DNA from 4 places in the Peribacillus sp. TH27 genome. Region 1 is predicted to be linked to each of the others. Evidence: riboswitches for the same ligand, from Rfam matches in the RefSeq annotation. Region 1 holds a riboswitch; each other region holds the start of a gene.
The links. Region 1 has a riboswitch for cobalamin ahead of nikA (nickel ABC transporter substrate-binding protein). Riboswitches for the same ligand answer to the same signal wherever they lie in the genome.
Positions count from the first base shown of each region.

Region 2: it holds a riboswitch for cobalamin, as region 1 does, so the genes downstream of both, JFU24_RS04015 ((2Fe-2S) ferredoxin domain-containing protein) here and nikA (nickel ABC transporter substrate-binding protein) in region 1, are expected to answer to the same signal.
Region 3: it holds a riboswitch for cobalamin, as region 1 does, so the genes downstream of both, JFU24_RS17020 (ABC transporter substrate-binding protein) here and nikA (nickel ABC transporter substrate-binding protein) in region 1, are expected to answer to the same signal.
Region 4: it holds a riboswitch for cobalamin, as region 1 does, so the genes downstream of both, JFU24_RS14635 (hypothetical protein) here and nikA (nickel ABC transporter substrate-binding protein) in region 1, are expected to answer to the same signal.

Region 1 covers NZ_JAEKEV010000002.1:691,998-699,460, reverse strand. The annotation lists gene JFU24_RS04795 (ABC transporter substrate-binding protein) at 1-637, shown strand, start outside; gene JFU24_RS31205 (Spo0E family sporulation regulatory protein-aspartic acid phosphatase) at 1,154-1,279, opposite strand; cobalamin riboswitch at 1,908-2,096, shown strand; gene nikA (nickel ABC transporter substrate-binding protein) at 2,252-3,883, shown strand; gene nikB (nickel ABC transporter permease) at 3,920-4,858, shown strand; gene nikC (nickel transporter permease) at 4,861-5,691, shown strand; gene JFU24_RS04770 (ABC transporter ATP-binding protein) at 5,707-6,678, shown strand; gene nikE (nickel import ATP-binding protein NikE) at 6,698-7,463, shown strand, end outside.
Region 2 covers NZ_JAEKEV010000002.1:517,358-524,820, forward strand. The annotation lists gene JFU24_RS03995 (precorrin-8X methylmutase) at 1-581, opposite strand, end outside; gene cobK (precorrin-6A reductase) at 594-1,364, opposite strand; gene JFU24_RS04005 (sirohydrochlorin chelatase) at 1,361-2,308, opposite strand; gene cobJ (precorrin-3B C(17)-methyltransferase) at 2,327-3,982, opposite strand; gene JFU24_RS04015 ((2Fe-2S) ferredoxin domain-containing protein) at 3,997-4,365, opposite strand; cobalamin riboswitch at 4,517-4,706, opposite strand; cobalamin riboswitch at 4,918-5,113, shown strand; gene JFU24_RS04020 (energy-coupling factor ABC transporter permease) at 5,291-6,034, shown strand; gene JFU24_RS04025 (energy-coupling factor ABC transporter substrate-binding protein) at 6,036-6,350, shown strand; gene cbiQ (cobalt ECF transporter T component CbiQ) at 6,334-7,110, shown strand; gene JFU24_RS04035 (energy-coupling factor ABC transporter ATP-binding protein) at 7,129-7,463, shown strand, end outside.
Region 3 covers NZ_JAEKEV010000002.1:3,249,171-3,256,633, forward strand. The annotation lists gene JFU24_RS16990 (hypothetical protein) at 125-742, shown strand; gene JFU24_RS16995 (hypothetical protein) at 739-1,353, shown strand; gene JFU24_RS17000 (ABC transporter substrate-binding protein) at 1,350-2,480, shown strand; gene JFU24_RS17005 (FecCD family ABC transporter permease) at 2,495-3,493, shown strand; gene JFU24_RS17010 (ABC transporter ATP-binding protein) at 3,490-4,332, shown strand; gene JFU24_RS17015 (polysaccharide deacetylase family protein) at 4,460-5,323, shown strand; cobalamin riboswitch at 5,411-5,587, shown strand; gene JFU24_RS17020 (ABC transporter substrate-binding protein) at 5,766-6,734, shown strand; gene JFU24_RS17025 (FecCD family ABC transporter permease) at 6,697-7,463, shown strand, end outside.
Region 4 covers NZ_JAEKEV010000002.1:2,763,737-2,771,199, forward strand. The annotation lists gene JFU24_RS14620 (DUF4129 domain-containing transglutaminase family protein) at 1-682, opposite strand, end outside; gene JFU24_RS14625 (DUF58 domain-containing protein) at 679-1,875, opposite strand; gene JFU24_RS14630 (AAA family ATPase) at 1,875-2,831, opposite strand; cobalamin riboswitch at 3,033-3,252, shown strand; gene JFU24_RS14635 (hypothetical protein) at 3,412-3,957, shown strand; gene JFU24_RS14640 (ABC transporter substrate-binding protein) at 3,961-4,911, shown strand; gene JFU24_RS14645 (nucleoside hydrolase) at 5,993-6,907, opposite strand.

The DNA.
Region 1 (7,463 bases):
TAAAAAGAATAAAATCAAGCCAATAGAATCTTGGAATGACCTAGCGAGTCCTGCATATAAGGGGAAAACAGCATTTGCTGATATTTCTAACGACTGGGGCTTTAACACCCTATATTCTTTTGCGTTGGCCAACGGAGGTAGTATAGATAACTTAGAACCTGGGTTAAAAAAGGCAAAGGAACTAGCCGGATATTCCTCTACTTTTTATAAAAATTCTACTCAGATGATGCCCGCTATTCAACAAGGGGCAGCCGATGTTACTGTAATGGGAAGCTATGTAATTGCTGACCTAGCAGTAAATTCTGGTTTACCTTTGAAAATGGTCGTGCCAAAAGAAGGAGTATATATGCACGCCTTTAGTGCAACGTTGGTGAAAAATTCTCCAAATCAACAAGAAGCAATTGATTTTATTAACTACTTAATTAGTGAGGAATCACAAAAAACATCTGCAGAAGCAGGATTCTATCCTGTTCTTAAAGGTATGAAGCTACCTGAGAAATACGAAAGCGTCATTGGACTAAAAGAATCAGATAAGACATATAAGCCTGATGTTAAGAAGTTAGCTGAAATCCGAAGTGAATGGACAGACAGGTGGTCAAAAGAAGTAACGCCTGAACTTGGAAAACTATTAAAATAAATGTTTTAAGAGGCTCTCTATATTTTCGATAGGTTTCTAGTATGGCAATAGGCAACCTTGTAACGTTTGAAGCAACTCTAGCTAAGGTTCTTCAATTAGAGATTTTATTTATAATCACTTTTCTTAAATATGGATAATGGTGTGCATTTCCTAATATTCAATTGTATTCGCGTACTCTATCCAATAAAGGACCTCAATATGCAAGCTAAGCTCTCCTCACAAGAAAAGAGGGGAGTTTTTGCTTTCTTCCAGCTGCACTACCACTACCTTAATGAATGATATTTGCATATGTTTTTTATGTACGGATGATAGATGATAAAACGTATAAATCCGTTCTCTTCAGTAGGAGTTAATATGTTTTAAAAAACAGAAAGGAAATCAATTCTTTTCATGAACTTTTTAAGTAGGGATCCAACTGTTTTCCCGCTATTGAACCATGAAGCCCTATGGTAGAAAGGAGAAAATATGATCAATCAGGCTTCAAGCCTACTCTTAGTGGAGAAGCACCCTTACATCTTATTGAAGGCCTATTGGAGTTAGCGACTCCTGTTCATGCACAAGTATATTCAAGAGTTCATCAAGTTCTTGGCTCAAATGTAATGTTTTTGGTGAGGTGAATCCATGTTTCAAGGCTGTATTTATTAATTATTTCCTCATTGTATCTATTTTATTATGTAGCAGTTCCATACTTTCCAACGAAAATCCCCTCAAAACCTTTCCTTTATTGTAGTATATTTATTATTACATAAATTAGGATGATTTTAAATATTATAGTAAGTATTTACTTATTAAAAGTAAACAAATTCTGGCGGGAGCAATACAAATCTTCCTCACTATCATTCGATATATGTAATTACAGATAACTATTCATATAAAATTATTACTTCCATACATAACGAGCCGTTAAAAAACATCAGGACTTTAATTTGATATAGCATAAATTTGCAATAAAGAATATAATTTGTATTAGGTAAACTTTTTTTGATTTTATTTTCATATAGTGAATATCTCCATTTTGAGAGAGTTGTATTCGTAAAACTGTATAATTTAGGAGAATTTAATATTTGTTGAATTTTAAAGAGAACCTCTTTATTCTCCTTTTTACTAACTGTATTTCGTTTATTGCTAGATGGATAGGATTAGTAGCTGGGTTTATCAAAAATTACTTAGAGATGAAACTAATAAAGTGTTAAGAAGTAACAAATGGTTTCGACAAAATAATTTTAGGATAGACAAGCTCTATTATTTACTATGAAGATGAGGGAAAATTTCATATAGTATTGGAATGGGTATATTCGTTTAAAAGCGAATATTTAAAAGGGAAGCCGGTGCAAAATCCGGCACGGTCCCGCCGCTGTAATGGTGAGTCCTATGCAAGAAAGTCACTGGATAATATCCGGGAAGACGCATGGAGATGATGAACCTAAGTCAGAAAACCTGCCCGTTCTAAAAATGCTGTTAAACCTACGGGAGATAGGGAGGTGTTAGAGTGCTAGAAGACGAATTTGTTCTTAAATTATAAGCATTTCTGACCGTTAAATCTGGTTGGAAATGCTTTTTTATATTTCGTGATTTTTCAAATAGATAAAATTCCATAATTGAAGGTGAGAAAACATGTTTTTACTACGGTCTAGTTTATTCCATTCTTTTGTTGGACTACTAGTAATTTTCACAATTTTTGTTACTGGTTGCAGCAACACAACAATAGATCAAGAAAATACATCAAATAAAGATAAACAAAAAGTTGTTACTTTTTCATGGCCTGGGGATATAGGTGACTTAAATCCACACACATATTTTCCGAATGAGTTTTTTTCCCAGGCTATGGTATATGAATCCCTAGTTTATTACGGTGAAGGCGGAGAAATTCAGCCTTGGCTTGCAGAGAGCTGGGATATATCGAAAGATGGAAAAGAATATATATTCCATCTGAGGAAAGATGTTAAATTTTCCGATGGTTCCCTCTTTAATGCTGCAATCGTTAAGAAAAACTTTGATACCATTTTAGATAATCGCAAACAACATGAATGGGTGGAATTAATTAACCAAATCAAAGGTACTGAAATAATAGATGAATATACATTTAAACTTATTTTGAACAACGCGTATTATCCAACTCTTCAAGAACTAACTTACATCAGACCGTTGAGATTTGTAGGAGAAGCTGCTTTTCCTGACAGTCAAAACACATTTAAGGACGGACTCAAGTCTCCGATTGGCACAGGACCGTGGGTATTAAGCGAATATAAGAAAAATGAGTTTGCAGTTTTTAAAAGGAATGAACAGTATTGGGGTACTAAACCTAAAGTAGATAAGGTGGTTGTTAAAGTCATTACTGACGGTGAGTCAAGAGTATTAGCTTTTGAGAAAAAAGAACTCGACTTTATTTTTGGAAACGGAGTCATAAGCCAAGATTCATTCCAATTTTTGAAGAATTCAGGGCAATATGAAACCAAATTGTCAGAACCTACAGCTACAAGAACGCTTCTTCTTAATTCAAACAGAGAAGCGACTAAAGACCTTAAAGTTCGGTTAGCTCTCCAACATGCTTTTAATAAACAGGCTGTTATTGATAAGATCTTTTATGGTATGGAAAAAAAGGCTGATACTTTGTTTCCACCTACTTTGCCATACACGAAAATTAATATAAAGCCATATGAATATGATGCAGAAAAAGCAAAACAGTTATTGGATGAAGCCGGATGGAAACAAGTGAAGGGGAAACCATTTAGAGAAAAAGACGGAAAAGAATTGCAATTGGAATTACTGTTTAATAGTACAGACAACATCCAAAAGTCAATCGCAGAATTTACCCAAGGTGATTTTAGAAAGCTAGGAATAGATGTTAAGTTGACTAGTCAAGAAACTAATACTTTTTGGACAAATGCATTTCAAGGTGAATTTGATTTATTATTTACATCTACTTGGGCTGTACCATTTGATCCACATTCCTATTTAGCTTCTATGACGACAAATACGGAAAATGGTGGTCCAGATTATAACGCTCAATTAGGGTTGCCAGTAAAAAAAGAAATAGACCAGAAAATTAAGAAAGTATTATTAACTACAGACGAAGAAGAGAGAAAAATACTGTATTCAGAAATATTAACGACATTGCACGAACAAGCAATTTATTTACCGATATCTTATCAGTCTAATATAGCAGTGTATCAAAAAAACATTAGTGGAGTAGATTTTTTACCTCAAGAAGCTGAGGTCCCTTTAACTTCAATTGACGTTAATTGAAGTGGGGATACTTAAAAACAACTTAAGGAGTGCTACATGAGTTGGTTTATTTTTAAACGTCTCACAAGTTTAATTCCAATTTTATTAGGAATTTCGCTCATCACTTTTATCTTGCTTCACTTAATTCCTGGAGATCCGGCAGTAGCTTACTTAAGGGCGTCACATATACCTCCTACGGATGAGACAGTGGCAGCCCTTCGAGTTGAGCTTGGATTAAACAAGCCTTTATATGTCCAGTATTTTGAGTGGCTGGGAAAAGTGTTGCAATTGGATTTAGGGATGTCTTATGTGTCCAATAACTCTGTATGGGAAGAAATTGTGGTACATTTCTTCCCAACAGTTCAATTAACAATTGCTTCGCTTATCTTTATTGTTTTTATTAGTTTACCCTTAGGAATGATTTCTGCTATTTACAAGGGGAAATTTGTTGATCAGTTTAGCAGAATACTAGCCTTTGTAAGTGTCTCTATGCCAACCTTTTGGCTTGGCTTTCTCTTGATCTATTTTTTATCAGTAAAGTTAGATTTATTTCCTGTATTGGGAAGGGGGACTTTGGCTCATCTAGTGCTTCCTTCCTTGACATTGGCTTTTGCGTATATAGGTACGTATATGCGATTGCTTCGGGCTAGCATGCTGGGAAATTTGAATGAGCCATTTGTTGTTTATGCTAGAGCGAGAGGGTTGCGTCAAAGACTAATCGTTATCAGGCATGTCTTAAAAAAGTCCTTACTACCTGTGGTAACTGGACTTGGCATGAGCTTCGGTAACATGCTAAGCGGAGCGGTTATTGTTGAAACAATTTTTGCTTGGCCCGGCATGGGACAGTTATTTGTCACATCTATATTAAATCAAGATTATCCGATGATTCAGGGGTGTGTATTATTTATGGGCGTGATCTTTGTGGTCTGTAATCTTCTTGTGGATCTTACATATTCTTTCCTGGATCCTCGTATACGCTGGGAGGGAGAGAAATAAGAGTGGTGCAAAACGTGAAACGAAAGCTGATGACACATAAGCTCATGATGATCAGCATCATGATTATTTCCTTCCTGACAGTATTGGCTCTTTTTGCTCCTTTTTTGGCTCCTAATGATCCGAACTTGATTGATATCGTTCAGAAGCTGCAAGGGCCCTCCTCTCAGTTTCCATTGGGGACTGATCATTTAGGGAGATGTATTTTGTCCCGATTAATCTATGGAACACGAACCTCGTTGGGAACAGCTTTCCTTGTCATGGGATTAATGATGATTATTAGTATCCCACTTGGTATTTATGCAGGCTTTATAGGGGGGAAGGTTGATTATCTCTTCATGAGAATGTGTGACATACTCATGGCATTCCCAAGCTTTCTTCTGTCCCTTGCTTTAGTCGGAATTTTAGGACCGAGTCTTGGCAATCTGATTTTGGCGATGGTGCTTGTCCAATGGGTTTTTTATGCACGCGTCATTCGAGGTATGGTACTTAGTGTAAAGGAGCAAAACTTTGTCTTAGCAGCCAAAATATGCGGGACACCAAGGAGTAGCATTATCATCAAACATATCTTACCTGCCATCATCTCTCAAGTTGTTGTATTAATCTTTATGGACATCGGAGGAGTTATTTTGGCAATTTCTGGTCTCTCTTTTCTAGGTCTTGGCATACAGCCTCCAGATGCAGAGTGGGGAATGATGATCAATGATAGTAAGCCATTTTTTAGAGAAACCCCTTCATTGATGCTGTACCCTGGGATGATGATCTTCATCGTTGTGATTGCTTTTAACTTGTTTGGCGAAGCTTTGAGGGATGCTCTAGACCTAAAAAAGGAATAGAAGGGAGGATGGAAGATGGGACAAGACCCCATTCTAACTGTAGACAAATTGAATGTTATTGTAACAACACCGTATGGAGTGACTCAAACTGTCCATGATGTCAGTTTTAAGCTGGAGGCTGGTAAAGTGTTGGGCCTTGTCGGAGAAAGTGGATCAGGGAAAACGATGACATGCATGTCTTTGTTAAATCTTTTACCTGAAAAGGCAAAGGTGGTACAAGGGAGTATCAAGTTTAAAAATATTGATCTTTTAAATGTTTCCACAGAAGACTTAAGGAAAGTACGGGGTAGTGAGATCGCTATGATTATGCAAAACCCTATGATCGCCTTTAATCCTGTGAGGACGATAGGGCGGCATTTTATTGAAACACTTAGAACTCATTTGCCCATAACGAAGCAGCAAGCGCGGAAAATGGCTGTGGAGAATTTAGAAAAAACGGACCTGCCTAATCCAGAGAATGTCTTGAAGCAATATCCGTTTCAGCTAAGCGGCGGGATGCTGCAACGGGTTATGATTGCGATTACCATGTCTTTAAGTCCATCTATCATCATTGCTGATGAGCCGACGACTGCACTTGATTCGACAAACCAACTCCAGGTTTTGAAACAGTTGGATAAGTTAAGGAAAGAATACAATACATGCATTTTATTAGTATCACATGATCTAGGGGTGATTGCTCAGTTAGCTGACGAAGTAGCTGTAATGTATGGCGGCTATATCGTTGAGAAAGCACCAGTGTTGAAGTTGTTAAATCGCCCAATGCACCCGTATACCAAAGTCTTGTTAGAATCCAGACTTGGATTAACAAGAAGAAAGATAAAGATTGAAAAACGTGCCAGCGTTTCGCGCCCCAATTTAATAAATAGTGAAAAAACATGCCCTTTTTTAGAACGATGTGAGGACGCAGATTATACATGTTCTAGTTATAATCTTGAATTTAAAGAGTATGAAAAAGACCATATAGTACGATGTGTAAAATCAAGATAATGAGTTAGGTGGATGAAGAGTGAGCTTGCTTGAGTTGAAAGGAATAAAGAAAACATACTTGTTGGGGAACCCTGTTTTTGGGAAGCGTAAATCAGTTGAAGCCATTAAGAGCATCTCTCTAACTATGGAAGAAGGAGTATGTTTAGGCATCGTTGGAGAAAGTGGATCTGGAAAGAGTACCCTGGGCAAAATTATTCTGGGACTGGAAAAGCCGGATCAGGGAGAGGTATGGTTCCAGGGGAAGAGTCTTTATTGTTTAAAAGCAAAAGAATTAAAGGAGTTACGGCGAAATCTGCAAGTTGTCTTTCAAGATTGTTATAGCGCTGTTAACCCAAGACTAACGGTAGGGGAGATCATTGCTGAGCCGTTAAGAAATTACGAAAGGCTTACGTCTGTTCAAGAGAAAAAGAAAGTACAGGAGCTTTTGGAGATCGTTGGGTTATGCCCGGAAGATATTCGTAAATACCCATATCAGTTCAGTGGAGGACAGCTACAAAGAATCAATATCGCAAGAGCGATTGCCTTAAAGCCAAAGTTAATTATTCTTGATGAGGCTGTAAGTGCTTTAGATGTTCTTGTTCAAGTACAAATATTAAATCTTTTGGCACAATTAAAAGAAGAGTTTCAACTTTCATATCTCTTTATTTCCCATGATTTACAGGCAGTCAATTACATCGCAGACCGTCTAGCGGTAATGTACAATGGTGAGGTTGTTGAATGGTTAGATGATTTGGAAAAAATTGAACGATTAAAACATCCTGTTTCTAAAAAGTTATTGTCTTCTG
Region 2 (7,463 bases), 170 kb from region 1:
CCAACATTTGTAATGAATGGCACTTCGGTAATTTTTGCTAGTTCTTCTTTTGATTCCGCGGCAGAAACAAATCCAACAGGCATACCAATAATTAAGTCGGGTTTAGCAATCCCTTCTTTAATAAGACGAATGAGTTCTAATAATGCTGTTGGTGCGTTACCAATGGCATATATCCCGCCTTCATTTTCCTTTACGGCTTTTTGCATCGAAATGATGGCTCTTGTCGTTTTCAATCGTTTTGCTTCAACCATTACATCTGGGTCTGAAATATAGCAATGCACGTCCCCGCCATGTTTTTGAAAACGTTTTTTCCCCGTTCCACTTTCTATCATTTGAACATCGGCAATAACATGTCTTCCTTTGCGGATTGCTTCCACACCAGCTTGAATGGCATTTGGATGGATAATGACACTTCTTCCTAATTCAAAGTCTGCTGATGCATGAATTACACGGCGAACTATCTTCCACTCATCTTCTGAAAAATCATGATTACCCATTTCTTCAGCAATAATTGAAAAACTATAATCATATATTTTATCTGGATCAACCGTTAGGGGTTTAAAATCTGTTTTAAAATCCATCGTACATTCCTCCTATTTTTCGTTTAGTTGTTTTTTCAAATCGGCAATGACCAGATTAAAACTGGAATGAACATTTTTATAATCAACATCAGGACGAGAAATCATAATCGTCTCAATTCCACATTCCAATGCTGCTTCCAATTTCTCATCAACAGATCCAACCTTGCCACTTTCTTTTGTAATCATTAACGTGACACCATATTGATTGTATAGCGCTTTGTTCAATTCTTTTGAAAATGGACCTTGAACAGCGACTATATTTTTTTGCTCAATGCCTAACTGAGCACATTTTTCCATATTATCAATGCGCGGAAGCATTCTCGCTATCACTCTTGTATTCTCCAGACCTACTAACTCTTTAGCAAAAATCGCTAAGGTTTTACTTCCAGTCGTTAGCATAATAACTCCCCGCTTTGTAGCAGCAAGCTTGGCGGCTTCAGCATAATCACGAACCATAATCAATTTCTCATTCTGGAATCGTTGACTTTCACGTTCATAACGAATATAAGGAACATTTGCTTCCTTTGCTGCCTGAAGAGCGTTTTTCGATGCTTCTTCTGCAAATGGGTGACTTGCATCAACTACCGCATGAAATCCTTTTTCGATGATTAAAGATGCCATATCTGTTGCAGTTAATCGTCCAATTTGAGTTGCTATCTTCGCATCTTGCAAACTTTTTGCTGCCGACTCGGTTACTACCGTTGCCAAAACTTGGAATCCAACCCGTTGGATTTCAATCGCTAATTCCCTTGCATCGCTTGTACCCGCTAAGAACAAAATCATTTTGTCGTCCCCACCACTTGCTCATCATGGTCATGGTGGTCATGTCCATGGTCTGTTTCATGACCGTGATCGTGGTCATGGTGGTCATGCCCATGGTCGTGATCGTGGTCATGATGATGATGGTGATGGTGGGCATGGCCATGTTCCTCCACATGTTTACGATAGTTTTCTAGATCACGGGTACCACTTGACCTTCCTTCGCTAGCTTCGATTACACGTTCTTTCAGTATGGTTTGTAATGTTGGATGATAACCAAAGTATTTCGCCAAAACAAATTCATGCTCTGGATATTGGTCTTGATAGCCTGTTAGCATATTCTCCATTCTCTCCATTAACACACCTGTGAAGAGGAAATATGGAAGCATCACTATTTTTTTGGCACCTAACCGAATACAGCGTTCAATGCCTTCATCAACAAACGGATCCGTAACACCCATGAAGGCATTTTCGACCCACTTCACATTTAATTTTTCCCACAATAATCGTGAAATTTTATAAATATCACTATTTGCATCAGCATCACTTCCACCTCGACCTATCAGCAATATTGCTGTCTCCGGATGTTCCAAAGATGTATCGAATCCAACTTCCTCAAGGCGATCTGTCAGAATCGTTAATACTTCCTGGTGAACCCCAATCGTTTGTCCATATGTGAATGTAACCGCTGGATACTTATTCCTTCCATCCTCTATTTCAGCTGGAATATGTAATTTTGAATGTCCTGCATGCAACAAAATAATCGGAATGACGATAACTTCAGTGGCTCCTCTTTTTATGCAATTGTCAATGCCTTGGGATATACTTGGCGTGGCAAATTCCAAGAAGCATGTTTCAATTAATAAAGAGTCGTCCATTATTGGAATCATATTTTTAATAAAATGAATAACTTCTTCGTTTCCAGAAGCTAGTCTGCTTCCATGTCCTACGAATAATACTGCTTTCATTTGTTATCCCCCTCTTGATTAGTCTTCACAAGGCGCAGGCTCTATTTTTATTTTGGGAGCAATGTCTTGATATAAATAGCCCTGTATCTTTTTCGCCCGTTTGAAATATTTAAATAGTCGTTCATTAGGATGAGCATTTTGTTTATATTCGTTGACAATGTTTGTAATTAATTCAACTAGTTGATCCGGTTCAATTCCTTCTGCAACTGGTTGACCAGGATGAGCCGTTCTGCCAACAGGTTTCGCTCCAAGGAATAAATCAAATTTCCCTTTTCGGAAAACGATCCCGATATCATCCATCACTGCACTATAACAAGCCATTCCACACCCATTAAAACCAATGTTCAGTTCCTTAGGCATATCAATCCCACCAAGCACCCTCTGTATTTCATCCGCGTAAGGAATGGATTCCACTTTTTCACCATCACAGAAATCACAGGCTTTTAAAGTCAATACATCCCCAATTGGCGATAATAAAAAGTTTGCTGATTGCAATTTTCCAGTAATAACTTCTGGATCTGTTGTAGGAATCTTTAAAACGATTTTATGATTTGGCGTGTATTCCATCGTTCCCTTTTCTCCAACAACTTCTGCAAGTGTCATCATTTGTTTCGGAGTAAATTGCTTGTTCGCCACACCTGGGCTAACGGCAAGCTCGAATACCGACTCAATTTTTTGCAGAACAATCGGCGTAATTGATTGCTGAACTGTTTGACCCTTAACTCTTGTGAGTGCTTCCATTGCCACTTCAAAAGAAGTGCTCTTTTTTTCTGGTGCTTTTGTAAGCAATCCAACTCCGCCAGTCGACTCGGTGTACGCTTCCTGCATAGAACCTGTTTCTTGATCTAATGCCCAAGGTTCTGCTTCTTTTTGCAAGCGTTGATGCGGCTTCAATGGTTGCTTTTCCGAATTCAATGTATACTTTCTTTGATATCCACGTGGCGTGATGATTTTGTCATCATATAAAAAGGTAGATGAATTTCCAATAATGACGGTTGTTAGCATCCCTATATCGTGATTTAACATGTCTTTCAAATTGGTTATCACAATATCCTGACGATCGCGATAAGCACTTTTCACCAATCCGACAGGTGTTTCGGGTGAGCGGTAACGCAGTAAAATTTTCTGTGTTTCAACAATTTGCCTAGTCCGTCTACCGCTTCGAGGATTATAAAGTGCAATGACAAAGTCAGCCATTGCTGCAGCCTCCACTCTTTTGGCAATCAGATCCCAAGGCGTTAAGTGGTCACTGAGGCTGATGGTACAGGAATCATGCATGACAGGTGCACCAAGTAAAGACGCACATGAATTGATGGCAGAAATACCAGGAATGATTTCAATGGCTACTCCCGTTTCTTCTTTCCAGCCTTTTTCAATCAATACTTCATAAACCAGCCCTGCCATTCCGTATACCCCTGCATCACCACTCGAAATTACAGCCACTTTCTTTCCCAACTCCGCCTGTTTCACTGCTTCTTGTGCACGTGATACTTCTTCAGTCATACCTGTACTTATAATCGTTTGATCTGTAAGAAGGCCCTGTATGAGTTCCACATATGTTTTGTAACCAATGATGAAGTCACTTTCTTGAAGGGCTTCTACAGCACGTTTGGTAATATGTTCAAAATTCCCTGGTCCAAAGCCAACGACAAATAATTTACCGTTTGTACTCATTTAGACATCTCCTTTTACAACTTGTCTTTTGAAATTCCTGTTTGAGCTGGAAAATCTGGATTAGGAGTCATTTCTCCATTAGTAAATTGGTAAATCATCTGTGGAATGAACTTCTCATCATCGAGATTACTGACAATCTCTCGTCCAAAATCAGGTGAATCCACTCGATACCATGTCCCTTGAGGATAAGCAATCACAACGCAGGCATCCTTACACCTTCCGTTACAGCGAGTTCTAGTAGTATGAATTTTTTGATTCAGACCTTGTGAAGTAATTTCATCACGAATTGCTTGCGTTATTTCTTCGCCACCTTTTTTCATGCAACTGCTGCCGTTACAAATCAAAAGATGCGAATTTGTGCCTTTTAAGTTCCAAGTTGTCATCTTCTTCCTCCTAAATCTGAGAAAAGGCAAAATAAAAAACCTTAACTGTTAGAGTTAAGGTTTTAAAAAAACTATATGAAAAGGGAGCCTCCAGCAAGCAAAGTGAAACTCTCAAAATCCCCATAGTCCTTCTACCTTTCCCTCCGAAAAGTATCACACAATTTTAAAAGCAGGTTTCCTGGCTTACGCTTCAATTTACTTTTGTCCCTTCCCAGCTCTAGGCCAGTGGTTATCGACAATTTCATCAGCGTTACAGTAGCGGGGGTCGCATCGGATTCTCACCGATTTCCCTATTATCCCTTGCGTGTTCATACAAGAGCACTTTTAAATTGAAATATTTGGTTTTATAATAATATATTTCTAGTTAACTTTATCTATCATATAACAACTTTTTTAAAATTCAATAGTTTATTCCGACTGTTTTGAAAAGTTTAATGGTGAAAATCCAGCTTCATGCCTATCCTCACTGCGATTTTATCCTTCTCAAAAAAAATATGAATAGAGTGTAGATGGAATCATTGCTTTATGGTACAATAAACGAGAATTTTCAAAAAATTACATAAGTTTTATGGTGCTAGATTCCTCGGAATTTAGCTTAATAGGGAAGTCGGTGTAAATCCGGCGCGGTCCCGCCACTGTAAAGGGAAGTCCTAATACGTAATGAATAATCCACTGTCAAACGCGATGGGAAGGATGTATGAGGATGATGATCCAGAGCCAGGAGACCTGCCATGAAGCGTGAAACTGTTTACAACCTACGAGGATGGGTGTGCGGATCAGGCAGCTAAGCTAATATTTGTATTATGCTGCAAACTTACTGTTCATTACGCACTTCTTTCTTTTTGAGAGAAGTGCTTTTTATGTTGCCCGCCACTTCTCTTCTCAGCTTTAATCATTAAAAATAAAAGCGTTGAAAGGAGAAAAAATGAAAAAAGCCAATTGGAAAATACTTTATTTTGTCATTTTACTACTCTTCGTACCAAAGAAAGCAATGGCCATGCATATTATGGAGGGCTTCTTACCGATCGAATGGGCGATATTCTGGTGGGCTGTGACACTTCCATTTTTAATCTTGGGTTACCGTTCTATTAGGTCTAAAGTGAAGGAAAACCCAGAAACAAAAATGATGCTGGGTCTGTCTGGCGCATTCGTTTTTATTTTATCAGCCCTAAAAATCCCTTCCGTTACAGGAAGCTCTTCACACCCTACCGGCGTCGGTTTAGGTTCAATCTTGTTTGGGCCACTGGCCATGAGTGTCGTCGGTTCTATTGTTCTGTTATTTCAAGCTGTATTACTAGCTCATGGAGGACTAACTACGCTAGGAGCCAATGCCTTTTCCATGGCTGTTTGCGGGCCGTTCATTGCTTATTTTGTATTCAAAGGCGCTACTAAATTAGGTTGGTCCTTCTCTCTTGCTGTTTTCTTAGCAGCAGCTTTCGGAGATTTGGGCACCTATGTGATAACTTCTGTACAACTTGCTTTAGCTTTCCCATCGGAGGTAGGTGGATTCATGGCCTCATTCACTAAATTTTCAGGAATCTTTGCCCTTACCCAAATACCTTTAGCAATCAGTGAAGGTTTATTGACAGTCGTTGTCATGAATTTCTTGAAGAAATACAATCTAGGCGAATTGAAATTACTGCGAGTGTTATCTAAGGAGGCTCGTTAGCATGAAAAAAAGTTTATTGTTGCTTTTTCTAGTCGTCATACTTGCTATAATTCCGTTAATCACCCAACAAGGAACAGAATTTGGTGGAGCTGATGGAGTGGCGGAAGAAGCCATCACTAAAATCCAACCAGAATATAAGCCTTGGTTCAACAGTATCTGGGAGCCGCCAGGTGCAGAAACCGAAAGCTTATTGTTTGCTCTCCAAGCCGCGATTGGCGCCGGATTCATAGGATACTTCATCGGCGTTATGCGACAAAAAAATAAACAGTCCGTTCAAGAAAAGGACGAACAGGCAAAACATGTTACTCATAGATAAATACGCCTATTTCAACCGGCTAAAGCATGTACATCCTTTAGAGAAAATGATTTTTGCCCTCTCCCTTTTGTTGTTTTCTTTAGCAGTGAGGGATACGACCGTCTCACTCATCACCTTTACCGTGATGAGTGCTTTAATCATTTTCGGGGCAAAAATCCCAATCTCTTATTATCTAAAATTACTCTTATTACCTGGATTTTTTGTACTATCAGGTACAATTACCATCCTTTTTTCATTCGCAAGTAAATTCACTTCGATACCAAATGTATGGTGGTCCTGGAATTTCGGCAGCTGGCAAATATTTATCAGCGAAGACAGTATAAAAACGGTAATTGGTCTAATCGTTGTTGTATTAAGCAGTATCAGCTGTTTATATTTCCTAACCTTAACTACTCCCATCACAGTTATACTATATGTATTGCGTAAGCTGAAACTGCCTTCATTGCTGATTGATTTAATCGAATTAACTTATCGCTTCATCTTTATTTTTTTAGATACAGCTATGGCCATTCATCAATCACAGTCATCACGGCTTGGGTATAGTTCAGTGAGGAAGGGAATTCGATCTCTCGGGTTACTCATATCTTCCCTGTTTTTAGGAGTGTTTCAGCGCTCTGAACAATTAACGATGGCAATGAACGCAAGAGGGTATCAAGAGAATATTTCATTTATCGATGACTCTTACACTTATTCCTCTCGTAATTGGCTGATTACCATTGTAACTCTAGTAAGCTTATTCTTTATTTATAGATATATATAAATTGGGGGCAGTTCGATAATGGAAGAACATATTTTTAATATAGATGGCCTCACCCATCAATTCGCAGATGGGACGTTCGCATTAAAAGATCTTTCTCTTACTATTCAACAAGGTAAAAAAATTGCTTTATTAGGCAATAACGGTGCCGGTAAGTCAACTTTATTCCAACATTTAAACGGTCTATTAAAGCCAACAACAGGATCCATCAAATTTAAGGGAAAGAAATTAAAATATGACAGAAAAACATTATTACTATTACGAAAACAGATTGGAATCGTTTTTCAAGACCCGGATTCACAACTTTTTTCCGCTAATGTTCAACAGGATATATCGTTTGGACCGATGAACTTAAG
Region 3 (7,463 bases), 2.6 Mb from region 1:
CTGAACCCATAGTAAATACTCTATTTCAAGAAAATAAAATTAGTAATAGACATTAGAAGAGTGGCGATTTTTCAATTATTACCAAATGAATATATTATATTAATATAAGAAAAGTGAGTGAGTTATGAAACCTATTGCATATATAAGTACGGATATTCAATTTACAAGGCTTCAGGAGATTGACTACAAAAGAGGGTTAGTATTTCTGCAATTATATGATATTCCATACGCTGATTTATCTGCATATGCGGGAATCCTGATCACGAATTTTGTAGAAGAGGCCTTCTTACTTGATCATAAAAACATCCTTGAAGACTATTTAAATGATGGTGGCGTCATTTTTTCACAAGCTGAAAATTTCCTTCCTTGGCTACCTGGTTGTGAGAATTGGAAGCGATCCCCTATTTCCTTACGAGACCGTGAAATCCGTCTTACCGAGCCCGTGCATCCAATGTTCTATGGAATTGATCCTTATGATTTGAATCATAAAAAAGGAGTTCGGGGCTTTTTCTCAAGAGGATACTTAGAGGCTCCTGAACATTCGGAAGTCATTGTGGAGGATCAAGATGGGAAAGCGATCATTTATATCGATCGGAAAACGACGGGTGGCACGATTGTTGCTGGAGCTGGAACAGACCTTTACCGTTTCGGTATTGAAGAAAATAGTTCACGCGTTTTAAGCACTCAGATGCTAAATTGGATTCGTCAAGAATATGAAGCAAACAAGGAGGAACAGAAATGAAAGTAGCAATTTTAGATAACGGTTACAGCTTTCATCATCGCTTCTTTCAAATGGAAGAGTTCGCTTATATGTATGACGATGTGCTCCAAATTCGGCAGCTACATACCTATGACTTAAATCAATATGACACGCTAATTGTTAATGATCGGATGTCGCTACTACTTTTAAAACGTTACCAATCGTATTTCATTAAATTCCTTCAGGAAGGAAAACGATTAGTCGTTTTCGGCGAAGTACTGGACAATTGGCTTCCGGGAGTATATTGGGAGAATTCAGAAGTGGATTTTAGTTGGTGGGTGAAAGAGCAAGGAGACCTGCCGTTAACAGCTAATAATATAGATCATCCGTTGTATCAGTATGTAAGTCTGTCAGATATGAAATGGCATTATCATGGAACGTTCAAAGTTCCGGAAGGTGCAAAATCACTAGTGGATACACCGGACGGCCGCTCAATTATTTATACAGATGACGTGTCATATAACGGAGAATTAGTTATTACTACACTAGATCCAATCTTTCATATCGGATTAGGATTCATAGATCAATCCAAACCATTTTTACATGGGATGGCGAAATGGCTTAGAAAAGAAGTACGGGAGAGAACATCATGAAGAAAAAATGGACAATGTTAGCGGCAACAACTGTGGTGGCAGCCTTGATTACAGGCTGCGGCAATACAGCGGAAGAAACAAAAGGAGATACAGCTGAAAAACAAACGACGGCTGAGGAGAAAGTCATTCAAGATCAGCTTGGCCGTGACGTAACTGTACCGGGTAAAGTCGAGCGTATTGCGGTTGGTGGTATTCTTCCATACTTTTCTACATGGTATGTAGCTACAAACTCAACGAAGGAAGTTGTTGGATTACATCCGAATGCTTATAATGCTGCGGAGAATTCCATTCTTGCTGACATGTCGCCGGATATTTTAAAAGCGGATACGTCGTTTATTAAAAATGGTGAAGTGAACGTAGAAGAATTATTGAAAATCAATCCGCAGCTTTATTTTGAAAACTCACAGAATCAAAAATCTATTGATAAATTAGAGGATGCAGGCGTTTCTGTGGTGGCCTTAAGTGCTATTGATGTAGCGGCAGCTGAACCATTAGCGACTTTTAACAGTTGGTTGAAAGTGACGAGTGACATTACTGGAACAACTGAGAGAACGGACATGTTCTTGAAAAAAGGCAAAAAGGTCCAAGCTGAGTTGGATGAAAAATTGGATGGTATCAAAGAGAAAGATAAGCCAAGAGCATTAATACTATACCAACACAGCGATAAAAGCATTATGGTTGGCGGTAAAAACTTCTTTAGTAATCAATGGCTAAACGCAACAGGAGCATACGACGTTACGGCAGAAGAAGTTACCGGAACAAAAGAAGTGAATATGGAGCAAATTTATAAGTGGAATCCCGATATTATTTACATTACAAACTTTTCAACTACACAACCTGAAGACCTAACAAACAATGTATTTGAAGGTCAAGACTGGAGTCAGGTAAAGGCTGTGCAAGCAGGAAATGTTTATAAAATTCCTCTGGGTATTTACAGATGGTTCCCGCCAAGTGGGGATGCGCCGCTTATGTTGGAGTGGATGGCACAGAAAAATCATCCTGAACTATTTGACTATGATATGAAGAAAGAAATCACAGACTATTATTCAGAATTCTATGATTACGATGTAACGGAAGAACAAGTAGAGAATATTCTGCACCCTTCTTCTGATGCTGCAAAACAGTAAAGTAGGGAATGAATATGAAAAAATGGAAAACGCTCCTGTTCTGGATTTTACCAATTGCTATGGTTATTTTGTCTCTAAGCATTGGACGTTACGGAATGGATTTAGGGACTCAAATCAAGATATTACTATCAACTTTTCTTCCAATTGACCATACTTGGACGCAGATGGAAGAAACAGTGGTCCTGCAAATACGCCTGCCGCGTATTTTGCTTGCCTTGTTAATAGGTGCTGGTCTTTCAATCGCAGGTGCCTCATTCCAAGGTATGTTTGGCAACCCGTTGGTTAGTCCGGATATCCTTGGGGTTTCGGCTGGTGCCGGGTTTGGGGCTTCCCTTGGGATTCTATTACTAGGTCATGGCTTCGCTACACAAGTGATGGCACTTGGTTTCGGCCTAGCGGCAATCGTCTTTACCTTCGTGATTAGCGGAAAAAAAGATTCACCTGTTTTCATGCTTGTTCTGGCTGGTGTCGTTACATCGGCATTATTCCAGGCGTTGATTTCCTTGATTAAATTCGTCGCTGACCCGGAAGCAAAACTGCCAGCGATTACTTACTGGCTGATGGGAAGTCTTGGTACGGCAACATATAAGGACTTGTATATCGGGGGACCGATTATCCTTGTGGGCATTCTGATTCTATATTCCCTTCGTTGGAGAATAAATTTATTGACGTTGCCTGAGGATGAAGCTAAATCACTTGGTATTCCAGTAACACGTTTGAAATGGACAGTTATTTTTGGCGCAACACTTATTACTGCTGCCTCAGTTGCGATAGGCGGTATCATTGGCTGGGTTGGGTTAATTATTCCTCACGTTGCAAGAATGCTAGTTGGTAATAACAATCAACTAGTCTTACCAGTATCTCTTTCAATCGGTGGAGCCTATTTATTGTTGATTGATAATCTGGCTCGCTCGGTAACGGCTACAGAAATTCCACTCTCAATCTTGACGGCAATTATAGGTGCACCATTTTTCGCAATATTGCTTAGAAAAACAGGAGGTGGCTGGTCATGAGAATTGAGGTGCAGGGAGGAAATTACTTTTATGCTCGGAAAAAAGAAGAAGTTCCTTACCTTTACCAAACAGACATTAACTTTTCGCTGAATGACGGAGAGATAATGGCGATACTAGGACCAAACGGTGCAGGAAAGACAACGATGTTAAAATGCATCACAGGTCTTCTGGACTGGAAAAAAGGTCAAACGCTCATTGATGGAAAGCCGCTTCCTTCGCTTTCACGCAAAACCGTCTGGAAACGGATTGGTTATGTTCCGCAGGCGCATAAAATGGTATTTGGTTTTACACTCGAAGAATTGGTCATTATGGGAAGAGCCCCATACATCAGTGCGCTTGCCCAGCCTTCCGTGAAGGACCGTGAAGCCGCTCACCTAGCCCTGGAAACTGTAGGGATTGGCCATCTTGCTGGGAAGTCCTGCAATACAGTCAGTGGTGGTGAGTTGCAACTAGCGTTGATTGCACGTACGCTGGTATCAGACCCGGAAGTGCTCATTCTCGATGAACCGGAATCCCATCTTGATGTTCAAAAGCAGGTTGTGATTTTACAGACATTAAAGCGTTTGTCACAAGAAAAGAAAATCTCTTGTATCATAAACACGCATTACCCAAACCATGCGTTTTTCCTTGCTGACCATGTGTTAATGACAGCCAAACAAAAGCCGGTCGTTTACGGAGAAGTCCAGGAAGTCATGACAGAATCCCGGATGAAGGAATACTTCGGAATTGAAATGAAGAAGATTATTTATGAAGAAGATGAGAACTTTTTTATTGAAACGATGGTGCCGAAAGATTTAGGCATTCCGCGTGATCAAAATACTTGTCGATTTACTAGTTAAAAAAAGGCAGCCACCGGGTTGCCTTTTTTTTCGCTAAATGGAATACTTTATTATTTACTAGTTTTCTGGTACTATTATGCTAGAAAAAATTAGGAGAATGATAGTGGGAAAATACAGAGTTTTATTGATGGTAGCATTGCTGGGAATTTTAATTTTGCCTTCATGCTCACAAGGGGTTTTAGAGAATATAGGTACAAAGACGGCTGCACCGATTGCGGAAGATAACATTGAAGTGGTTGCAGCAGCGGAGAATGACGTCGGGCAGAATTCGGAGGACAGATTATATCCTGAACAGATCGATACGAGAAACTGGATAAGAGCCGAGTCCACGGTTCAACTTCCAATATTGATGTATCATAGTATTTCTGAAGGTAATAACCTTCGGGTACCAAGAGAGGAATTTCAATCACAAATGAACTGGCTTCGGGAGAATGATTACTATACATTATCCCCTAGGGAAGCATTTCTTGTTTTAACGGAAAATCGGATGCCAAGTGAAAAGTGTGTCTGGCTTACTTTTGATGATGGCTATACAGATAATTACACGGAGGCTTTTCCTATATTAAAAGAATATAATATGAAAGCTACTGTTTTTATGATCGGGAAATCTATTGAAAAAAGTCATCACCTGACGGAAGAACAAATGGTGGAGATGAGCGAGAATGGGATTTCTATTGAAAGTCATACTATCAACCATCTTGAGCTTAACCGTATGACGGTAGGGCAGCAGGAAGCTGAAATGGTACAGTCAAAGGATTTATTCGATCGTATTCTCCAACAGGACACGACAGTACTTTCATATCCTGTTGGTCGGTATAACGAGGAGAGCCTTAGGTTGTCAGAAGAAGCTGGATACAAGATGGCAGTAACCACCGAAGCTGGTGGAGCTTCAAGGGACCAAGGGATGCATGCACTGCACCGAGTTCGGATTTCACCCGGATTATCAGTCGATGGATTTGCAGCGCTGATTGAAAATGCATCACGTTATTAATTGAAGACAAGGTATTTCGGAATCAGTCTGAAAAATCATATAATAATCATTTCTTACATAGTGTATAATGAAAAGCAGTGAAAATTATATACATATGAACGATTTGGTGTCTTAATGACTTAAAAGGGAAGTTGGTGAAATACCAACGCGGTCCCGCCACTGTAAATGGGAGTTAGCGGCTGTGTACCACTGTATGTGAGATATGGGAAGGTGCCGTTGACGATGACCATTAGCCAGGAGACCTGCCAAGATTCGTACACCTGTAACCTACGCGGATGGGAAGGTGTGTGGCAGACCTTCTGAGTCCGTAATTATATTGTTGCCATACAAGCATCTTCCGTTTGACGGGAGATGCTTTTGTTTTGAAATTCGCTTCTTCACTTCAGGGTGCGTTTTCTTTAGGTGGTCGGAAATTGAATTAAAAGATTGTGGGGGATGTAAAATGAAGAAAATCTATGGTCTGATTCTAGTGATGTTACTAACTGCAGGTATGATGGTTGGTTGCAATGATACATCAAAAGAAGGAACGAAAGAAAAGCAACAAACGAATCATACTGAAAACCAAGCTTTCCCGATTACGATAAAAGATGCAACGGGTGAAAAAGTAACGATAGAAGAACAACCAAAGAAAATTGTTACATTGATACCAAGTAATACAGAAGTGGTCTTTGCACTTGGTTTGGGTAAAAAGGTTGTTGGTGTATCCGACAATGATAATTACCCGGAAGAAACGAAAGAAATTGAAAAAGTTGGCGGAATGGAAATGAACACGGAGTTAATCGTTTCCTTAAAGCCTGATCTTGTTCTTGCTCATGCATCCAGTGCCCATAATTCGAATGAGGGATTGCAGCAGCTTAAGGATGCTGGAATAGATGTCCTTGTAGTCAATGATGCACAAAGCTTTGACGAAGTGTATGAGTCTATTGATATGATTGGACAGGCAACGGGAGAACATGATAAGGCAAAAGAAATCGTTGCGAATATGAAAATGAAACTGAAGAAAATTCAGGAAAAAGCTAAATCCGTTAAGGATGAGGAAAGAAAAACCGTTCTAGTAGAGGTTTCGCCATCACCGGATATTTATACACCTGGAAAAAATACATTCATGAATGAAATGCTTAACATAATTTCAGCGAAAAATGCAGCAGCCGAATTGGACGGGTGGGCGAAAATTGACGAAGAGTCTATGATTGCTGCAAATCCGGATGTCATTATTACAACATATGGTTATTATACAAAAGATCCAATCAGTGAAGTGACGGGCCGAAAAGGATGGGAAGATGTAGCTGCTGTTAAGGATGGTCAAGTCTTTGATGTCCATTCTGACTTAGTGACCCGTTCTGGTCCACGCTTAATAGAGGGAGTAGAGGAACTTGCCAAATCAGTCTATCCGAACCTATTTGACAACTAAGTGGGCGTTTGCTTATTTGATTGCGTTATTGTTTTTGCTTTTCGCAATGACGATTGGCATTTCCTTTGGTTCGGTGTCAGTACCGATTCCCGCGCTTATACAAATTATCGGCAAGGAATTTTTTCATTTACCAATCTCAGTTGAGCCAGATGTGATGCTGACGAATATCGTAATGAACATCCGCCTGCCACGTGTATTACTTGCAGGTTTGGTTGGGGCTTCGCTTGCGATTGCCGGGGCAGCCTTTCAGGGACTGCTCAGGAACCCGCTTGCTGACCCCTACACATTAGGGATTTCATCAGGAGCATCAGTAGGCGCTGTATTGACATTGTTTTTGAATATATCATTGCCGTTGATCGGTTTATATACCCTACCGGCGTTAAGTATTATGTTTTCATTGCTTACGATTTTCTGTGTGCTAACTTTTGCGAGAAAAATGGATCGATCGATGAAAGTAGAAACAATTATTTTAACCGGAATCATTTTCAGCTCGTTTTTAAGTGCCTTCATCTCATTAATGATTGCGTTGACGGGCGAGGAATTAAGACAAATCATCGGATGGCTGATGGGAAGCGTTTCAATGCGCGGCTGGAATTATATCGCGATTATTTTGCCGTTTTTTATCATTGGTTCGTTGATCTTGATTATGAATACCCAAGAATTGAATGCGATGACGTTTGGGGAAGATCGTGCAAAGCATTTGGGTGTGAATGTTCAGCGGAGAAAAAT
Region 4 (7,463 bases), 2.1 Mb from region 1:
ATTGTGGAGAGAACTTAGGGGCACCAAAACCGAAAAGGACACTTATCAAAATCATCCCCGTTAGGATCAAGATCCATTTCTTGATAGGAGCCCTTGAAAACCTAAGCTGCTCCTGAATGGACAGACGCATCAAGGCCAGCAGACCGAGCATTGCAAAACCAATTATGATGATTCTTATCATTGCCTTATCACCATCATAGGGAGTAAATGTATCAAGTATCGATATAAAAATCACCGTTAACATAAAAAAGAAAAAGATACTTTGCTTCACCATCACCCAGTAATGAATCAAATATGTCACAAGCCAAAGAAGCAAGAAAAATAGAAAAGTTCGAAATGGATTTGAAAGTAACTCCCATTTGCCATCGTATATATTTGATAGATTGGCTGTAAAATCAAGCAGATTGCCTTTAAACCATGAAAATTCAAATAAAGCGGTTTTCGAATGAAGAAACTGTACTGAAATCATTATATAAACACTTAAGAGGGTACAGCGGATTAGCCAATGGAAGTGGAAATAATGCAGTAGTAGGGAAAAAATCACAAACAGAACAAAAACAACAATATTCCCTGTATCCGTGAGTTTCTCAACAGGCCTTAACCATTCTGTGATCAACAACAGACCAAAGGTATACAGAAGAACATGCATCCACTTTTCCAACAAGGGGGTTGAAACATTCATTTCATCATCACCTCTCGTCTGTCGTGTTGCAGATACCCCTGTTCAAGAAAGCAAACCTTTATTCCCCGTGATACTGCTGCTGCTCTTGATTTTTTTTCCTCATCTGTAAAGTCTGCTGGGTTTTTCACACAAAACAACGTTAATCCTTGATTAGCGCGGAATGCACTCAATACTTCTACCTTTTCTAATGTTAATTCCGAGACAATGAAAATCACAGCTGCGTTGGCCGGCAGAATTTCCTTCCTTATGATCCCGTTCCAAGTGGTTATCCTACTCGGTTTTTCTTTAGCAAGGCGGTTAAAAATCTTTCGTTTCTGGTTATTGCCTCCTCCAGTCGGTAAGATTTGCCTCGATCCCGTACTAGCGAAACCAATCTCTATGCCTTTTTTTAACATGGCATGTACAAAGGAAGCCGTCATTACAATTGCTTCTTCGAAGAAAAGCGATTCCTGATTATCAAGTATGATAAACACATCACGGTTTTTCTGAACTTCAAATTCCTTTGTCATGATTTCACTTGTTCTAGCCGTTGCCTTCCAGTTAATCCAGGATAACTGATCACCTGGCTGATACTCTCTAACTCCAGATACTACTGATTGTTCTCGCTGTGTTTTTTTTGTTGATCCCACTTGTCCCTGATTGAATACACGCTCAAGATCTCTGTAGGTAAGCTCATGATATGAAGGGAAAACAGTGATTTTTAAAGGTGAACTATATGTCGCTTCCTTTTCAAAGACGCCAAAAAAGTCTCCTGTCCTGAAACGGATTGTTTGAAATGTATGCTCACCCCGTGGCAAATTGTTCAAAGTATATGTCATACTGAATGTATGCCTGAAACCAGGAAAGACAAGTGTTTTTCTTTGCATCCCCCTATTTTCCAATTCCTTCGGCAACTCTTCCTCTACCATCAAATATAAAAGAGGCAGCCTGTTTTTACGGGTAACAGTTAAAGCTATTTCTACAGAATCGCCTGCTCGGCATTCTCTTTTACTGACCTTTCTCTCAACGATAATGTTATTAATCGGATAAAAAAGTAGAATCGTAGAGTACACAGCGAACGGCAAAAATGTATAAAAAATAAACCAACTGACAAAACCGCCTTGAAACATCGCAAAAGAAAAGGAAATCGCTATAAGTAATAACAAGCCAATCACACTCATGTTTTCCTTTAAGATGCTGATCAAGTTCCGCATTAGGTCACAGCTCTCTTCACAGGCACTTGAATCGTCGCGACAATCTCGTGAATCACCATGCCAGCATCCACTCCCTCATAATTCGCTTCTGGCTTCAGGATAAGTCTGTGGGCAAACACGAACGGTACTAAATATTGCACATCATCCGGTAGAACATAATCTCTGCCCTGCAAAAGTGCATAAGCTTGGGCCGCCTTCATCAATGCAATCGATCCACGTGGACTCACCCCTAAATATACTCTCTCATGCGTACGAGATCGATTAGCCAAATTAACAATATACCGCTTTATCGTGTCATCCACTATCACTGCTTTAGCCTCTTCCTGTAAAGCTATTAATTCCTCTAAAGTAATAACAGATTCTAACTCTTCAAGTGGTGCGGCATATTGAGCTCGATGCAAAACCTCAATTTCTTCGTCAACACCCGGATAGCCCATTTTCATTTTTAATAGAAAACGATCCAATTGCGCCTCTGGAAGTGGGTATGTTCCTTCGTACTCAATGGGATTTTGTGTTGCCATAACGAAAAAGGGTTTCTCCAATCCCCTTGTAACCCCATCAACCGTCACACTTGCCTCTTCCATTGCTTCAAGCAAGGCAGATTGTGTTTTCGGCGAGGTCCGGTTTATCTCATCGGCTAAAATAATATGGCCCATGATTGGTCCTGGTCTAAAAATAAATTCTTGTTCCTTTGGATTGAAAATTGAAACACCCGTTACATCTGAAGGTAGTAAATCAGGTGTGAATTGTATACGCTTAAAGTTTGCGCCTATCGATCTTGCCAGTGCTCTGACCATGACAGTCTTACCTACACCAGGAACATCCTCCAATAAAACATGCCCCCCAGAAAGAAGTGCTACGATGCTCAGTTCTGCTATATCTCGTTTTCCAATAATCACTTTTTCAATATTCCCTAAAATCTTTTCCAGTTTTTGATTTACCTGCTTATAAATCATACTCTACCTCCTGAGATTACCCTATTACTCTTATATAACACCTATTATATATTCTTTATACTCGATATGCGTTTTACATTAACATCCAATTAAACCTTACATTGTAAGTTTACTAGATAATTCGCAAACCATAAACGAATTTCTCTAAAAATATTCATACTGCTTTAGGAAAAAGGTATGGTAAACTGTTGCTAAGTGAATATAAACCTTGCAGAAAAAGGTGCTGACTTGTCAGCTTAATAGGGAATTTGGTGTAAAACCGAAGCTGTTTCCGCAACTGTAAGTGCTAATGAAATAAGATAAATACCACTGTTTGAGGATAAAGATTCACATCGATAACCATTCATCCTGTTCAAATGGGAAGGTTCTTAGAGTAAAATGACGCACGGGCCAGGAGACCTGCCTTTTTTATCGTATTATGCTCTTCGGAAGATAGGAGGATTGTACGGCAATCTTCCATCTTTTTCTGTTACAGATACATAGGTGATTGATGCCGACCAATGCCCTTGGTCGGCTTTTTCTTTTGCTGAGAAAAGCGATACTGAGGTGATTCATCTAACTATGAAGAGGAGGAAGAGTTATGGCAAAAAAGGATTTTCGTTTTTTATGCTATCCATACATGCGCGAATCCGAGTCTACCGTCGATTATGAAATACGTACCGACTCTTTGACGACACAAATTGGCTTGGCCGCCTCGCTTACAAAGGATGTTCCGGATGTATACCGAGATTTAATGGAATTGTTGCCGATGGCTTATCATTTAAATGGTTCAGTCCGTGGGAAATTGGCCATTACCGACAATGATCTGAAACGTCTAAGTGCCATCTACGACCATTATGTCGCAGAAGTTAAAGAGCATATTGAGACATTCGTGCTTCCGCAAGGTTCAACCGCCGCCTGTGTTCTGCATACTTGCCGTAGTGAAGCCAAAAAGTCGGTCCGTGCTTTACACAAGGTTAGTTTAGAAATAGAAATCCCTGAAATTCTCTTTGATTACGCCCATTTGCTTGCAAATGTTCTATTCGTGATGGCTGTCTACGTCAATAAGCAACATGGTATTGAGGAGATTCCTTTTATCAGTAAATCATACCCAACCAAACCCATGAAGAAGAAAACGGAGGAATAAATAATGAAGAGAAGCATACGATTTAGTTGGATTTCCACCTTGATACTTGCCCTTTTCCTTACCGGATGTGGAGTAACGGATGACCAGACGGCAAAGGAAAAGAAAGACACTAATAAGACAGAAGAAGTCAAAGCCTATACCGTTACCGATGATACTGGAAAGAAAATAAAATTTGATAAAGTTCCGGAAACAGTAGTTTCACTTCAACCAAGTAATACAGAAATTTTATTTGAACTAGGGCTGGGAGATAAGGTCGTTGGCGTGACCGACTTCGATAATTATCCAGAAGAAGCAAAGGATATTGAACATGTTTCCGATTCGGTGAATATCAATGCAGAGAAAATTATTTCCTTAAAACCAGATGCCATTATTGCTTATACCATTGGTGATGAAACGACGATGAAACCACTTGAAGATGCTGGAATCCCAGTATTCATTATTAAATCCGCGACAAATTTTGATGATGTATATGGGGATATTGGGCAAATTGCTGAAGTCATGGGCGTAGCTGAAAAAGGCGAAGAATTGGTGAAAGATATCCAAACCCAAATTACAAGTGTTGAGGAAAAAATTGAAACATTAGATGAAAAGGAACAAACCTATTTTGAAATTAGTCCAGCTCCAGAAATCTATACAACAGGAGCGGAAACCTTCCAACAAGAAATTCTAAAAACTGCAGGCATTGAAAACATCTTTGCCGACCAAAAAGGCTGGGTTAAGGTTTCAGATGAAGAAATTGTCAAACGAAACCCTAATGCTATCATTACAACTGCTACCTTTGCAGATGATGCTGTTGATGAAATTAAATCCCGTAAAGGCTGGGAAGATATCAACGCCGTGAAAAATGATCAAGTCTATCTACTTGATGAAAATATTATGTCACGTCCTGGGCCAAGGATTGGTGAAGCTGTAGAACTCGCAGCAAAGACCATTTATCCAGACTTATTTAAATAATGCGAAAGAAGGATGTTCCAAAGTTCTTGGATCATCCTTTCCTTTTTTACCTCTGCTTCCCTAAGTCCATCACTACAACCACACACTCTCCTGGAGCAGCTGCCCTCCATCGCTAATCCCTTATATTTCTCTTTTAAGGTCTCCCTTTGCAAATAACGAACCACCTGCTCTTCTTTCATCTTTATGCTAAGATGAATGCAATCTAATCATAAAAAATTCGAGGTAATGATCATGTATAAAAAATTCTTTATATGGGTCTTAGCAGTCGCCCTTCTTTTAGGAATTCTTAAAACCTTTCTAGGTATGTAGCAAAAAAACAGCCGTATGGCTGTTTTAAGAACACAGGTATTCACATACCTTTTAAAGCAATGTGAGAACTTCATTGAAAGTAAAAACACAGCTTATAAAAACATTAGTTTTGAAATTTATTTCGAAGGACCATTTAACTTTAGTTAAATGGTTTCCTTTTTATTTAGGCTCCGTTATACTACATTGTTGTTTTTTCCAAAAAAAGAAGACCACCCGAGTGCCAACTATTTTACATGTTTTATAAGTATAAAAACTTTATGCCCATGAATACGTGACTATTATGGAAAATACATTTCTTTTCCCCATAAAATAGTAACCTTAGACTTTCACTAATCCTTCCAATTATTTTATTAATCAAACGATTGATTAAATTTTAAAAAAACAAAAAAGCCAATATCGTTTAAGTGTTTTCCCTAAAGAGATTGTAGTATTAAGTTGGACTCCACCCGCACTCTTAAAAATACTGTGCGTTACCTGTAATCAATTCTAGATCATAAAAATGTTTATTTTGAAACTGCTCATGAAAACATTTCAGAAAGAAAATCGAAAAAGGACATCCAAATGAAAGGATGTCCTTTTTCCAGCAAATATAATGCTGATTTATTACCTATAGCCGTTGATTAAAACGATCCTTAGGTGAATATGAAACGTTAAAACCGCTAACTTTGAAAAGTATCAAACGGAGCATATCTCTTAACTAGTAATCCCCATGCAGAGTAATCGATATTCTTTAAAGTTCAAAGCTAGAGCCTCACATCATGAGTCCATGTCCTTATATAACTCGTTCCAAGAAATGTTTCACAAATCGATCTGCATCTACTTTTGTACAGACGCGAATCCTTGCCACACCTTCATGTTGACCGATTGTTCTACCTGTCTCTTCTCCTTCAGTCACAACCTTAACGTTCATCCATTCTGTAGTCACAAAACTTGGATCAATCACAACTCCAACTGCGAGTGGATCATGAAGAGCACAACCTCCAATACCCGGATTGAAAGTTTCATAAGACTTCATATAAAATTCGGTCATTTCTGCAAAGAATTGGGCAGTCCCTTTTCCAGTCGAACGCCATTCATCAAGCTTTGATCTTAGTAAAAACGTTTGATGTGTTACATCAAGTCCCACAACGGTGACTGGTATCCCTGAGGAAAACAAATAATCAGCTGATTCAGGATCAGATACGATATTGGCTTCAGCGTACGGCGTTACGTTGCCTGGTACTTTTACTGCACCACCCATTATCACTACCTCTTTAACAAGTGAAATAATTTCTGGTGCTTTTTTAATGGCCAAAGCGATGTTAGTTAATGGTCCAACTGCAATAATCGTTATTTCATGAGGGCGACTTTTCACCTGATTGATTATAAAATCGGTTGCATTTCCCGGTGATGCTGAAATAGTTGGTTCATTCTTAAGTGTATTTCCTAAACCGTCTTCTCCATGAACATGCTTTGGATACTTTTTCTTCATTCCACGCACCAATGTTTGATTGGCTCCTTTATAAACAGGAATATTCTTTTCTACCTTTTCCAAAACTGCCAGCGTATTACGAGTCGATTCAGCTACGGACACGTTACCAAAGCAAGTTGTAAAGCCTAGCACGTCCAATTCAGGAGAGTTTAATGCGTATGCCATCGCTAAGGCATCATCAACCCCAGTATCAACATCAAATATTATTGGTTTCATATATTTTCCCACTTTCTTTTTAAACGGATTACGATGATAGTACCGTTGACAAAATTTCTTATACAAACACTGGATCTTACAATACAGTTACTTTGGAAGCACCCTAGTGATTGGATACATCTACATCCGTTACATCCCATTTTTTCTTTTCTTATGTATTAGAGAAACCGGTTTTCCAACTAAATTTTAGCATTCAATTAAAGGTTATTCCACGGAAAGTTTAAGAATATTTATAATAGACAATTAAAAAGAAAAACAGATAATCCCCACAATTTAGCAGTAAATACATGAAAGAAATGATCCAAAATGGTACAACCTTGTTGGGTGATCCAGTTGGTGAACCTCACCTTTCCGGTTTTCATCTGATTTCTTAAAATATTTAAAGATATTTACTTAAATGTATTCTTGACTAGTAAATACTTATATTGGATTATTAATTCAAAGATATTTATTTAAATTCAATATCCGTGATTTCATTTTTAAAATAGGCCAAATAGTTGAAGGCTATAAATAGATAGATAATATGAGGTTACCAGTATAAAGAAAGTTGTTACAT